Lichenicola cladoniae: one gene and its partner. The protein of the gene in region 1 interacts with the protein of each later gene in a pairwise test. Links are inferred from orthologs where the notes say so. Each region holds a gene or a part of one and is shown in the gene's direction. Other genes may lie near its edges.

Region 1 (7,144 bases):
CCTGAAGCCCGTCCGCGTCGAGGAGAACGGCGCGTTCGCCGAGCTTCGTCCATCGCACGCACCAGGTCTGTCCATGTCCATGTCGATCGCCTTCTCGGCGTCGGCCATCGGACGCCAGGCCTATACGATGCGGCTGAGCGAGCACGGATTTCGCGGCGAACTCGCGGATTGCCGTACCTTCACTCTGCGCAGCGAGATCGAGGCACTCCGCACGGCCGGCCTGGCGCGTGGCGGCAGCCTGGACAACGCCGTCGTAGTGGATGGCGGAACCATCCTGAATCCTGCGGGCCTGCGCCGCCCGGACGAGTTCGTGCGGCACAAGATGCTGGATGCGATCGGCGATCTCGCATTGGCGGGACATCCGATGCGGGGCGCGTTTATCGGCAACCGGTCCGGTCATGGTCTGAACAACCGGCTTCTGCATGCCCTATTCGCCGACCGTGGCGCCTGGCGCCTGTCCGGCCGCGCCATCACCGACCAGCGCACGGTGCAGCCGACCGCCTGACATCGGTCGATCTTGACACCGGCCTGTCCGGAACGCCTTCTCGCGGCACGACCGCATGGTATAAGGCGGTCCTCAACTCAAGAGCCGGCAGGTCTATGTCGTCCAATACGTCACATGTCTCCCGGCTGTTCACGGTCCCCTTCCTGCTGGCACTGCTGGGCGGGTGCTCCACGCTCGACAGCCTGAACCCGTTCTCCGACTCCAAGCCGGCCCCGCAGGCCGAGAACGTGCCGCAGACTCCGGAAGGCCTGTATAATAACGGGATCGATGCGCTGCATGGCGGCCGCTACAAGCTTGCGGTCACGCAGTTCGAGAACATCCAGCAGAACTTCCCCTATTCTGGATACACGGCGAACGCCCAGCTCATGGAGGGCTACGCCTACTATCTGCAGAACCAGTATTCGGACGCCGTTTCGCAGGTGGACCGGTTCCTGCAGCTGCACCCGACCAGCGGCGATGCGGCCTACGCGTACTACCTGCGCGCCCTCTGCTACTACGAGCAGATCGCCGACATCCAGCGCGACCAGCAGGGCACCGTCCAGGCGATGAACGCACTGCAGGACGTGATCACCCGGTTCCCGAACACCTCCTACGCCCGCGACGCCCGCCTCAAGATCGACCTCTGCCGCGATCATCTCGCCGGCAAGGAGATGCTGGTCGGACGTTATTACGAGGGCCAGCATTATTACGAGGCGGCGATCAACCGCTACCAGCGCGTCGTGCAGGACTTCCAGACCACCAATCACGCTGCCGAGGCACTGCACCGGCTGGTCGAGGTCTATCTGAAGCTCGGCCTGACCGACCAGGCCCGCAAGACCGCCTCCGTGCTCGGCTACAACTATCCGGGCAGCACATGGTATCAGGATAGCTACGCCGATCTCCGCAGTGCCGGGGCACTCGACGCCTCGGTCAGCGAGCCGGGACAGCCGCCCGTTCCGGCGCAGCAGCGTGGGTTCTTCGGCCGCACCTTCCATTCGATCTTCTGACGATCGTCGGTTCCGGACCCTCGAACCCGTGTCCGGGACGACCATCTCTTTCCCATGCTGACCCAACTCTCGATCCGCGACGTCGTGCTGATCGAGAAGCTGGACCTCATGCTGCACAAGGGCCTCACGGTCCTGACCGGCGAGACCGGTGCCGGCAAGTCCATCCTTCTCGACAGCCTCGGCCTGGCCCTCGGCGAACGATCGGCGACCGGCCTCGTGCGCGCCGGTGCCGAGCAGGCCAGCGTCAGTGCATGCTTCGACATGGGGCCGAATCATCCGGTCCATGACCTGCTCAACGAGCAGGGTATTGGCCATGAGCCCGGCGAACCGATCGTGCTTCGGCGCATCGTCACCAGGGATGGCCGCTCGCGCGCCTATGTGAACGACCAGCCGGTCGCCGTGTCGCTGCTGCGGCGCACCGGCGCGCTGCTGGTCGAGATCCAGGGCCAGCACGAGCAGATGGGCCTGGCCGATCAGGCGACCCATCTCGACCTGCTCGACGCGTTCGGGGTGAAGCCCGCCCTGCGCTCGGCGATCGCCACCCGGCACAAGGCCTGGATCGCGGCCCGCGCGGAGCTGGCCCAGGCCCGCAGCCGGATCGAGGAAGCCGCGCGAGAGGAGGAATGGCTGCGTCGCGCAGTACAGGACCTTGCGGCGCTCGGAACCCAGGAAGACGAGGAGAACCAGCTCGCGGCGACGCGGCTGACATTGCAGCAGGGCGAGCGCCGCGCCGAGGCGATCACCGCCGCGATGTCCGAGCTGACCCCGCGCGACCGGCGCAGCGGTGGCGGTCCGGCGGCCGCGTTGCGAGCAGCCAGCCGCGCGCTGCAGCGATTGCTGCCGGCCACCACGGCGGTCGCCAGCGCGGATGCCGAAACCATGCTGCAGGCCGATGGTCCGCAAGCGCAGGCGCAGGCGGCACTCGACGCATTGGATCAGGCCGAGGCCGCGCTTTCGGATGCCGAAGGGCTGCTGTCCCGGCTCGCATCCGACCACGATGCCGACCCGAAGCTCCTGGAACAGACCGAGGAGCGCCTGTTCGCGCTTCGTGCCAGCGCCCGCAAGCACGGCGTGTCGGTGGTCGAACTGCCCGGCCTGCTGCTCGAGCTTCGGTCGCGCCTCGACGCGCTCGAGACCGGCAATGCCCGGATCGAGGCGCTGGAGCGTGCGGTGACCGAAACGCGCCGGGCGTTCGAGACGGAGGGTGCTGCCCTGACGGCAGCGCGCACCACCGCCTCAAAGCGCCTGGAGACCGCCGTCATGGCCGAGCTCAAGCCGCTCCGGCTGGAACGCGCGCGCTTCATCGTCTCGCTCGAGGCGCTGCCGGCCGAGTCCTGGACTGCTCGCGGCATGGAGCAGTCCTCGTTCCTGATCGCCGCCAATCCCGGCCAGCCGCCCGGGCCGCTCGCGCGCGTAGCCTCCGGTGGCGAGCTGTCGCGGCTGATGCTGGCACTCAAGGTCGTTCTCGCCGGACGCTCGGCGATCCCGACCCTGGTGTTCGACGAGGTGGATTCCGGCGTCGGCGGCGCTACGGCGGCATCGATCGGCGAACGGCTGGCGCGGGTGGCGGATGGGGTCCAGGTGCTGGTCGTGACCCACAGCCCGCAGGTTGCTGCACGCGGCAACAACCATCTGCGTATCGCCAAGCAGGTGACGCGCGAACGAACCGAGACCCGCGCCGAGCCGTTGGACGGCGACGCTCGACGCGAGGAGATTGCCCGGATGCTGGCCGGCGAAACCATCACCGAGGCGGCCCGCAAGGCGGCCGACAGCCTGCTCGGGATCGCGTAGTGGCGGCCAAGGCGCCGCCAACGGAAGCGCGCGAGCTGGGCACGATCGAGCCGGACGGGCTGGACGAAACCGAGGCAGCGGCCGAGCTGTCCAGCCTTGCGGTGGCACTGGCGCGGCTGAGCCATGCCTATCACGTGGACGATGCGCCCGAGGCGAGCGACGCCGAATATGACGCGTTGCTCCGTCGCAACGAAGCGATCGAGCGCCGCTTTCCCAGGCTGGTCCGGGCCGACACCCCATCGGCCAAGGTGGGTGCCGCGCCCGAGGGCGGCTTTGCCAAGCACCAGCACCTCGTGCCGATGCTGTCGCTGGACAATGTCTTCGATCGCGCCGAGTTCGAGGCGTTTGCCGCCCGCGCGCGCCGGTTCCTCGGGCTGAAGGACGAGGCCGATACCAGGCTTCGGTTCGTCGCCGAGCCAAAGATCGACGGGCTGTCGATCAGCCTCACCTACGAGGATGGGCATTTCGTTGGCGGCGCCACCCGTGGCGACGGCACCACCGGCGAGGACGTGACCGCCAACCTGCGCACGCTCAAGGGCCTGCCGGAGCGCTTGGCCGGCAAGGCCCCCGGCCTGATCGAGATCCGTGGCGAGGTGTTCCTGCAGAAGGTGGACTTCCTGGCGCTCAACCAGCACCAGGCCGATGCCGGGCAGCGCCTGTTCGCCAACCCGCGCAATGCAGCCGCGGGATCGTTGCGCCAGCTCGACCCGGAGATCACCGCGGGCCGGCCATTGTCGTTATTTGCCTACGCACAGGGCCGTTCCAGCGAGCGGATTGCGGACACCCATTCCGGCTATCTGGACCAGCTGCGCGCGTGGGGGTTCAGCGTAAATCCACTGTCGGACGTGCTGGAGAATGCCGAGGAGGCGGAGCGGTTCCAAACCGAGCTGGCCCTGAAACGATCGGCCCTCGCCTATGATATCGACGGCGTCGTCTACAAGATCGACGACATCGCCCTGCAGGAGCGGCTCGGCTTCGTGGGGCGCGCGCCACGCTGGGCGGTGGCTTGGAAGTTCCCGGCCGAGCAGGCCGTCACCCGGCTGCTCGAGATCCGCATCCAGGTCGGACGCACCGGCGCGCTGACCCCGGTCGCGGTGCTGGAGCCGGTCAATGTCGGAGGGGTGCTGGTCACGCGGGCGACCCTGCACAACGAGGACGAGATCGCGCGCAAGGACGTGCGGCCGGGCGACCGGGTCCAGCTGCAACGGGCCGGCGACGTGATCCCGCAGATCCTGGGACGGGTGCCGGAAGATGGCGTCGAGCGTGGCGAGCCCTACGTGTTTCCCGACCATTGCCCGGCCTGCGGCTCCAAGGCAGTGCGGCCTGAGGGCGAGGTGGTGGTGCGCTGCACCGGCGGCCTGGTCTGTCCGGCGCAGACCGTCGAGCGGCTGATCCACCTGGTGTCGCGGCCCGCGTTCGACATCGACGGGCTTGGCGACAAGTCGATCCAGGAGTTCCACGACGCGGGGCTGATTCGAACGCCCGCCGATATCTTCCGGCTGAAGCCCGAGGACCTGGACGGGCGCGAAGGCTGGAAGGCCACCTCGATCGCCAAGCTGATGCGGGCCATCGAGGCGAGACGCACCATCCCGCTGGCCCGCTTCATCTACGGGTTGGGCATTCGCCGCATCGGCGAGACCAACGCCAAACTGCTGGCCCGTCATTATGGCAGCTATGCCGAGTGGCGGGCGCAGATGCTGCTCGCCACCACGATCGGCTCTGACGAACGGTTGGCGCTTGGCAGCATCTCGCGCGTGGGCCCGTCCATCGCCGACGAATTGGCGACGTTCTTTTCGGAGGAGCACAACCGCATTGCCGTGGACGAGTTGGCCGCCCTGCTGACGATCACCGACGAGGTCGCCCCGGAGAGTGCCGCCCTCGCCGGCAAGACCATCGTATTCACCGGCACGCTGGCGACCATGACCCGTCCGGAAGCGAAGGCGATGGCCGAGCGCCTTGGCGCCAAGGTGACCGACACCGTCAGCCAGAAGACAGATCTCGTGGTGCTCGGCGCGGAAGCCGGATCTAAGGCGAAGAAAGCCGCTTTGCTCGGGATCGCCACGCTCGACGAGCCGGCATGGCGGGAGCTGGCCGGATTAGCCGATTGAGTGACAAGGGGATGCCATCACAAAAGTTCCGTGACAATTCGGTTGATACGGCATCGGAACTTATAAATCATTGACTTTTGACGACGTGTCGTTGCAAATATGGGACGAAGCGTGGTCATCCGCCGCTCCCGTTCCAGATTATTCCTGTTCGACCGACTGCAGTCATTCTGCGGACCGAACGCCATGACCTAAGCGGGAAACTCGTTGACTGCAACTCGATCTGCAGTGTTACCATAGGTAGCGTATCGGTTGGCGCAGCTGATAATCTCCTGGTTCGGCTGAGCCGCTTGAATTCCTGGAGAAAGTAGATGGCAGATCGGCGGACGCTCTGTCGCGCCGCCGAACCGGACCGCGGCCCTCTGGTTGCAGCGCTCCTCGTCCTCATGTTCGGGACGATGGTCCTGGTGGCGCGGCTCTTCTGCGCAGACTTGGACGGATATACGTCGTTCTGGCCGGCCAATGCCGCCATGGTCGGTGCGCTGCTGACGCTGAGGTTGCGTTACTCGATCCCAGTCCTGATCGGCTGCTTCTGGCTGAACCTCGGCCTGAACGTCCTGGGTTTTCTCTCGCCCCAGGAGAGCCTGCTTGCCTGCATCGTGAATGTTGTCCAGGCGGTTATCGTCGCGGTCCTGACGCGACGATATTGCGGTGCGCTGACCGACCTTACCCGCTTCCGCAGGTTCGCGACGTTCACGCTTATCGCCTTGGCGGTCACGATCGCCGATTCTGCGGTTGGGGTGAGCATCGAGAAACTGGTCCTGCACGACGATAGCAGCGTCGTTCGCGACTGGGCGCAATGGGTCCTGTGCGACCTGTTCGGCTTGCTGGTCGCGACGCCCGTGGTCATCCTGGTGATCAGGAACATCGGCAGGAGCTGGCGGATCACCCACGCGCTGGTCGAACCGGTGATCCTGCTGGTGCTGACCGTTGTGCTGACGTTCGTCAGCTTCATGTTCTCCCACTCTCCGTTGTTCCTGTTGATCTTCCCGGTGATGGTCATGCTGGCCTTCCGGGCCAGGCCGATCTGGGTCCTCACCTCCGTGCTGGTCGTCTCGATATTCGTCTCCGCGATGACGGCGCATAATCTCGGGCCGATCGCCCTGCTATCCCCCGATGGGCAACTCATGCGCGAGAACATGCTGCAGCCGTACCTGCTGTCGCTGTTGCTGTCCGCGTTGCCGGCGAGCAACGCACTCGGCGAGAAGCTCCGGACGTCGCGACGGCTCGCGCAGCTGACCAGCAACCTCGAGCACGCGGCGACCCACGACCCGCTGACCACGCTGATGAATCGTCAATTGTTCAAGAAGCACCTGGCTGGTTGCGTTCGGGCCGGAAAGAACGGGGTCGTCCTGTTTATCGACCTCGACCATTTCAAACGGGTAAACGACGTGCACGGCCACCAGACCGGCGACGAGGTCCTGTGGATCTTCGGCAAGCGGATCGGGGAGTGCGCGCGCCGTCTTGGCGGCGAGGCCGCCCGCTTCGGCGGCGACGAGTTCGCGATGCTGATCCCCGACCAGGACTCCGGACAGGATATCGACGCCCTCTGCGGGTCGATCCTGCGGACCGCGCGCATACCCTACCAGGTCGGCCACGTGACCGTCCTGATGTCGGTCAGCATCGGCGCGGCGGGCATGCAGGTCGGCCATGGCGACACCGACACGTTGCTACGGAACGTGGACCTGGCGATGTACTCCGCAAAGAATACCGGCCGCGACAACTACCGGGTCTTCAACGACGAGTTGAAATGGGCG
Region 2 (7,394 bases), 1.5 Mb from region 1 along the record:
CAATGGATCCAGCCGCGGATTGGGTATGGTTCGCGTGTCGGCAACGCGAACCGGTCGCCCAAGGTGCAGTGCCATTGTTTTTTACCAACGATGACGTCCGAGTGAGTTTCTGCCATGATCCATAGTCAACGATGCACATGGGCACAGGGGTGATGTTGGATACGCTGCGGCCTGGGCTTCCAAAGACCGATGCGGTGCTGCTGCGGCTCCAGCTGATCGGCCGAATGCAGGCGACGACGCTCAACAACGAGAGCGTCCTGCCGCTCGGTCGCAAGACCCGCGGACTGCTGGCGATCCTGGCTCTGTCCGGGCGGCGCCCGGTGCTGCGTTCGAAGCTGGCCGAACTTTTGTGGAGTCGCCGCTCCGAGGAGCAGGCCAGGGCATCCCTGCGTCAGGAAATCCATCGCCTGCTGGAAGCGCTGTCCCCGATCGGGACGGACATCATCACCGTCGAACGCCACACCCTGGCTCTCAAGCCGGCCCTGACTTCGGTCGATGCCGAACGTATCCGAAACGCCAACGCCAACCAGGCCGAGAGTTTGCCGCCGATCGACGGCATTCTGCTCGACGAACTGACCGGTACCGACCCGGCGCTCGACCAGTGGCTCGACCAGGAACGCACCCGCCTGCGCGAGCACGCGATCGGGCTGTTCGAGACCATGCTGCGTCGCCAGCGCGACACGCGCGGCATGCTTGCCGCCGCACGCCAGTTGCTGCTGCTGGACGGGCTTCATGAAGGTGCATGGCGCGCACAGATCCAGGGTCTGCTTGCCCAGGGCGAGACCGGGCTTGCGTTCCAGAGCGCCCAGCGTTGTGCGAGCGCCTTCGCCGCACGCAATGCCGTCGAACCCGGCCCGGAAACCCGCCTGCTGCTTTCGGAACTCCTGCGCGGCAACGGCGCAGCCAACTCGTACCCTGCGGCCGATTCGCACCCTTCGGTCGCGGGCGCATCGAGCCTGGACGGGGCGGCTTCTGCGCCCATGTCCGTGCCGACATCATCGGGCGACCAGCCGGATGGACCCGCCAGCCACGGCGCGTCGCTCGACGCCAGTTCACAGCAGCCCGCGCGGTTCGGCGAGGGTTTCAACCGGCTGCGACGCACGACAGTGCAGGGTCTGCCGTTCGTCGCCGTCCTGCCGTTGCTCGACCTGAACGACAGCGCCGCGTTCAGCACGATCGCGCAAGGTCTTGCCGATGATCTGGTGTCCGGGCTTGTGCAGTATGGCGGCGTCAAGCTGCTGCAGGGCAGCGAGCTGCAGGAGAGCCTGGCCGAAGGCCGCGACGATGCCGTGCTTCGGCGCAATTTCGGCCTCGACTACATACTGGACGGCACGCTCCAGCGTACCGGCGGCCGGATCCGGGTCATCCTGCGCCTGACCGATATCCGCCAGTACGGCCAGATCGTCTGGGCCCAGCGCTTCGACCTGCCCGAAGGCGACGTGCTGACGCTGCAGGACATGATCACCACCCGGGTTCTGGCGCAGCTCCCCTGGGAGATCATGCTGGTCGAGAGCCGCCGCCTGCATCACCGTCCGGCCGCGGAACTCGATTCGCACGGGCTCGTCATGCGCGCGGTGTCCTACATCCTGCGGATCGACCGCATCCAGAACGACCATGCCTGCGCCCTGCTGCGCCAGTCGATAGAGCTCGATGGCAATCATCCGCTGGCGCACATGATCATGAGCCTGGCTTGCCTCGTTCGCTTCATGCAGCGCTGGGACGACCCGGCGGTCATGGCGAGCCGTGTCGACGCCGAGACCAGCGCGGTGCTGGAACGGGATTCGACCATCAATGGCGGGCTGACCATGAGCGGCCTGATCAGGAGCGAGGTACACGACGAGCCGGAAGCCGCGCTGATCCTTCTCGAGCGCGCGCTGGCGGCGCATCCGTCGGCCGCTGCCGGCTGGGCGGCCATGGCGTTTGCCCAGGTCAGGCTGGGCCGGCTGGACGAGGCGGAGCAGAACTTCCACCACTACAAGACGCTGTTCCCGACCCATCCCATGGAGGTCATGCTCGACCAGCCCAGTATCATGATCCCGCTCCTGCAGGGGCGGTTCGAGGATGCGGCGCGGATCGGAGCGGTGCTGGTGGAAATGCGCCCAGGGTTCGCTCCGAACCTCGTGCCCTACCTGGCCACCCTCGGCCATCTGGGCCGCGTGGCGGAGGCGGAGAGGATCCGTACGCGCCTGCAGACCATGTTGCCGGCGGACGGGATCGCCTCGCTGGTACACGGCGCCGGCCTGCGCGTGACCGAGCATCGCCAGCGTCTCGAGGATGGTCTCCGATTGGCCGGCATCAGCCTGTCGCTCTCCGTTCCGGGTGAGCCGGCCGGGCCGCTTGGCGTGGCACGGCGAGCAGGATAGATAAGCCACCCTTCCCGCATGGCTCCCCGTCACCACGCGGGACCGGCCTCCTCCAGGTCCCCCCAGAGGCTTCATGAACAACGGCTCGATATTTCTCCGCCCGTTCCCTCCCGCCATGCTCGCACTGGTCTGCCTGGGCAGCCTTGCCGCATGCCATGGTTCCGGTGGCCGCAGCCAGGCGGTGGCCGGCGATACGGCCGCGCTGGCGACACCGACGCACGAAAACCACCTGATGGGCGAGGATCGCAGCGCCACCGCCGGTGACCAGACCGCGGTCGGGGTGAATGCCTATCTGTGGCGTGGCGCGATCGACACATTGTCGTTCATGCCGTTCGCATCGGCAGAACCGGCCGGCGGCATCATCATCACCGACTGGTACAGCCCACCGACCACCAGTGGCGAGCGCTTCAAGGCCAACGCCTACATCCTGGGCAAGCAGCTCCGGTCGGACGCGATCCGGGTGTCGATCTTCCGCCAGATCCAGCAGGACGGTCAGTGGGTGGATGCGCCGGTTGCCGCCAACACTGCCGCCGACATCACCAGCAAGATCCTGGCCCGGGCCCGCCAGCTGCGCACCGACGCCGGCGCCGGTTAGGTCGGCGACCAGGGCGGGCTGCGTTCCATGAGCGACAGCGATTTACACCCCATGAGCGACAGCGAACCGCGGCCGGCTGGCGAGATAGAGACGCGCTACAGTTTCTGTGAGGCGGAGCCGCGCTGGCAGACCGCCTGGAACGACAGCGCCTGCTTCGACGTGCCCGACGTTCCGCCCGCGGACCGGCCCAAATACTACGTGCTCGAGATGTTCCCGTATCCGAGCGGCCAGCTGCATATGGGTCACGTCCGCAACTACACCCTCGGCGACGTGGTCGCCCGCTACAAGCGCGCCCGGGGCCATGCGGTGCTGCATCCGATGGGCTGGGACGCGTTCGGCCTGCCGGCGGAGAATGCCGCCCGCGAGCGCGGCATCAACCCGGCAGACTGGACGCTCGCCAACATCGAGACGATGCGCGGCACCCTGAAGCGGCTCGGCCTGTCGCTGAACTGGGATCGCGAGATCGCCACCTGCCTGCCGGATTACTATGGCCAGCAGCAGAAGCTGTTCCTGGACATGGCGGCGGCCGGCCTGGTCGAGCGCCGCGATGCGCTGGTGAACTGGGACCCAGTCGACCAGACCGTGCTGGCCAACGAGCAGGTGGTCGACGGGCGAGGCTGGCGATCCGGCGCGGTCGTCGAAAAGAAGCGGCTCAGCCAGTGGTTCTTCCGGATCACCGAGTTCGCCCCCGACCTGCTTGCGGCACTCGACGGGCTCGACGAGTGGCCGGAGCGGGTACGCCTGATGCAGGCGCACTGGATCGGCCGCAGCGAGGGCGCGCGGGTGCACTTCCCGCTGGCACATCCGCCGGCCGGGCTCGATCCCGACCTGAACGGGCTCGAGGTCTACACCACCCGCCCGGACACGCTGTTCGGCATGTCGTTCCTGGCGATCGCGCCGGAGCATCCGCTGGCGGCCCATGTCGCCCTGAGCGATCCGAAGGCTGCTTCCTTCATCGCCGAATGCCGCAGCCTCGGCACCAGCGAGGCGTCGATCGAGAGCGCGGTCAAGCGCGGCTACGATACCGGCCTGCGCGTTGCCCACCCGTTCATGCCGGAGGCCACCTTCCCGGTCTGGATCGCCAACTTCGTGCTGATGGAATACGGCACCGGGGCGATCTTCGGCTGTCCCTGCGGCGACCAGCGCGACCTCGATTTCGCACGTCTCTACGATCTTCCGGTGCCGGTGGTGGTGCTTCCGCCGGGCGAGGAGGAAGCCGGCTTCTCGATCGGGCGGGTGACCCATGACGGACCCGGCACCCTGATCAACTCCGGCTTCATGGACGGCCTGTCCACGGAAGCCGGTCGCAAGGTGGCGATCGAGCGGCTCGAGGCGATGGGCGTCGGCCGCGGGGTGGTGAACTGGCGCCTGCGCGACTGGGGAATTTCGCGCCAGCGCTACTGGGGTTGCCCGATCCCGATCATCCATTGCGCGAGTTGCGGCCCGGTGCCGGTGCCGGACGACCAGCTGCCGGTGCGCCTGCCCGACGACCCCGATTTCTCGGTCCCCGGAAACGCGCTCGACCATCATCCGACCTGGAAGCATGTGGACTGCCCGTGTTGCGGCCAGCCGGCGACGCGCGAAACCGACACCTGCGACACGTTCGTCGACAGCTCCTGGTACTTCGCGCGCTTCACCTCGCCGCGGGCGCTCACGCCCACGGTACGCGCCGCGTCCGACGCTTGGCTGCCGGTGGACCAGTATATCGGCGGCATCGAGCACGCGATCCTGCACCTGCTGTATGCGCGCTTCTTCACCCGGGCGATGCATGCGACCGGCCATCTCGGACTGGACGAGCCGTTCGCGCGGCTGTTCACCCAGGGCATGGTGAATCACGAGAGCTACCGCGATCCCGACGGCACCTGGCTCCATCCGGAAGAGATCGACCGAAGCAGCACCGGCGCGGTGCGCCGCGACAATGGCGCGGCAGTGCAGGTCGGCCGGGTCGAGAAGATGTCCAAATCGAAGCGCAACACGGTGTCGCCCGAGGCGATCATCGACCGGTTCGGCGCCGATACCGCGCGCTGGTTCGTGCTGTCCGACAGCCCGCCGGAGCGGGACATGGAATGGACCGAGGCCGGCGTCGCCGGGGCGGCGCGCTTCACCCAGCGGCTGTTCCGGCTGGTCGGCGCGGTGGCCGCGGACACGCACCCATCGGCCGCGCCGGAGAGTTTCGGCGAACCGGCGGACACATTGCGCCGCGCCACCCATCGCACCATCGCGGCCGTGACCGAGGCGCTGGAGGCCTTCACCTTCAACGTGGCCGTGGCGCGCCTGCACGAGCTTGCATCGGCGATCGCGGACGCCGCCCAGGCCACGCCGGCGGCCGACCTCGATTGGGCGCGCCGCGAGGCTGCCGGCACCCTCTGCCTGCTGGTGGCACCGATGATGCCGCATCTCGCCGAGGAACTGCTGGCCCTGCTCGACCCCGATGCGGCACTTGCCGCAGTGCAGCCCTGGCCGATCGCGGACCCGCTCCTGGTGGCGGCCCGGCGCGTGACCATCGCGGTGCAGATCATGGGCAAGCTGCGCGGCACCATCGAAGCCCGGCCCGACGAGGCCGGCGACGTGGTGATCGCCGCCGCCGAGGCGGAACCCAACGTCGCGCGCTCGCTCGAAGGCCGGCGCGTGGTCAAGCGCATTCACGTGCCCAACCGGATCGTCAACTTCGTGGTGGCAGGATGATCAGTCGTACGCCGCTCGCCGTCGTGCTGATGCTGCCGCTGGCCGTGTCCGCATGCGGCTTTCATCCGCTCTATGGCGATGGCAACGAGGCAGCCTCCGCGAAGCTGCCGGACATCTTCGTGCAGAGCATTCCGGATCGCGCCGGCCAGGAACTTCGCCTGGCGCTGCAGCAGCGGCTTGCCGGCACCAGCGAGGCGGAACCGCAGGGCTACCTGCTCGCGGTCAGCCTGGCCTCGTCGTCGGAGTCCATCGGTATCCACGGCGACAACACGTCCGAGCGCAACCGCGTGGTCGGCCGGGCGCACTGGAGCCTGTCGGCGGTCTCACCCGCGACCACCCCGGTTGCCAGCGGCGATGTCCGCAGTGTCGATGGCTACAACGTCATCAACGAGCAGTATTTTGCGGCCAGCATCGCCAGCGAGACCACCCAACAGCGTATCGCCAACAATCTGGCCGATGCGATCACTCTGCAGCTCGCCACCTGGTTCACCAACCATCGCCCGCCCGCGACGGCTGCGAAACGTGCCTCGACCGCCTCCTTCCTCACCCCCAGCAACGTACCGGGGGACACCGACCAGACGCCGCTCACCACACCGGGCGAGGATGGCCTGCCGTCCAGCGCGATCGGTCGCAGCAATCCGACCCCGTGACCGGGCTGCCCCGGTAGCTCGATGAAGGTCGATGCGCGGCAGGCCGGGCGGCTGCTGAGTGCGCCCGGAGCTTTGCGCGCCATCCTGCTGCATGGCGAGGATACTGGCCTGATCCGCGAGCGCGCCGCCGATGCGGTGCGCGCGGCGGCGGGTACGCTCGATGATCCGTTCCGTGTCGCCACCCTCTCCCGCGATGCGCACGAACGCCTGGAGGAGGAGGTTACCGCGCTCTCCCTGACCGGCGGCCGGCGCGTGGTGTGGGTTCGCGATGCCACCGACGCGCTGGTGGCGCCGCTGAAGCGCGCCCTCGGAAAGCCGGGCGATACCCTGGTGGTGCTGGAGGGACCGGGCCTGGTCTCGCGTTCCAAGCTGCGCGCGCAGGTCGAGGCGATGCCGGACGGCGCGTCGATCGCCTGCTACCCGGAAGAGGGGCGGGCGCTGGAGGCGCAGGTGTCGCAGATGCTGGGCGCGAACAAGGTGCGGATCGACCCGGACGCGCTGGTCTGGCTGTGCTCCCGGCTCGGTGCCGACCGTGCGGCGACGCGGGGCGAGGTGGAAAAGCTGGTGCTGTATGCAGGCGGCGCCGGGGATGGCGAGGGAAGCATCACGCTGGAGGATGCGATGGCCTGCACCGGCGATGCCGCCGGCGCCTCGCTGGACGATGCCGCATTCGCCGCGACCGCCGGCGACCGGGCCGGCGCCGACCTCGCGATCGAGCGCACGTTGGCCGAGGGGTCGAGCCCGATCGCGGTGGCGCGTGCGCTGTCGGGCCATCTGCACCGGTTGCGGCTCGCGCGGCTGGTCATGGAAGAAAGCGGCCAGGGCGCGCAGGACGCGATGCGGGCCTTGCGTCCGCCCGTGTTCTTCAAGCGGACGCAGGCCTTCGCGCAGGCGCTGTCGCTATGGAGTGCCGCCGGCCTGCTGCGGGCAGCCGAGCAGACCCAGGCGCTCGAACTTGCCTGCAAACAGACCGGATCGCCCGACCTGGTGCTGTGCAAGCGGCACCTGGCAGTGATCGTAGGCCAGGCGCAGGCGAGCCGAGGCGTCCGGCATTGACGGAGCATGTTGCCCGGAGCTCGGGCGTCGGCCTATAAGCGGCCT

The links.
Region 2: the proteins of ligA (region 1) and leuS interact in binary tests that used the Escherichia coli proteins (3 or more experiments, as listed by UniProt). The link is inferred for Lichenicola cladoniae from one-to-one orthologs.

What each region holds. Positions count from the first base shown.
Region 1 is NZ_CP053708.1:3,099,090-3,106,233, forward strand. Bases 2,934-5,865 are described here. They hold ligA (NAD-dependent DNA ligase LigA), read left to right. Parts: upstream 2,934-3,341; coding sequence 3,342-5,390; downstream 5,391-5,865. Other genes in these bases: recN (DNA repair protein RecN), read left to right, coding at 2,934-3,282; HN018_RS14160 (diguanylate cyclase domain-containing protein), read left to right, coding at 5,699-5,865. In the rest of the region: lpxC (UDP-3-O-acyl-N-acetylglucosamine deacetylase), read left to right, coding at 1-505; HN018_RS14145 (outer membrane protein assembly factor BamD), read left to right, coding at 601-1,491; more of recN, read left to right, coding at 1,546-2,933; more of HN018_RS14160, read left to right, coding at 5,866-7,144. UniProt on the Escherichia coli protein: DNA ligase that catalyzes the formation of phosphodiester linkages between 5'-phosphoryl and 3'-hydroxyl groups in double-stranded DNA using NAD as a coenzyme and as the energy source for the reaction.
Region 2 is NZ_CP053708.1:4,552,967-4,560,360, forward strand. Bases 2,662-5,843 are described here. They hold leuS (leucine--tRNA ligase), read left to right. Parts: upstream 2,662-3,009; coding sequence 3,010-5,643; downstream 5,644-5,843. Other genes in these bases: HN018_RS20655 (DUF3576 domain-containing protein), read left to right, coding at 2,662-2,958; HN018_RS20665 (LPS assembly lipoprotein LptE), read left to right, coding at 5,640-5,843. In the rest of the region: HN018_RS20650 (BTAD domain-containing putative transcriptional regulator), read left to right, coding at 132-2,363; more of HN018_RS20655, read left to right, coding at 2,437-2,661; more of HN018_RS20665, read left to right, coding at 5,844-6,293; holA (DNA polymerase III subunit delta), read left to right, coding at 6,315-7,349.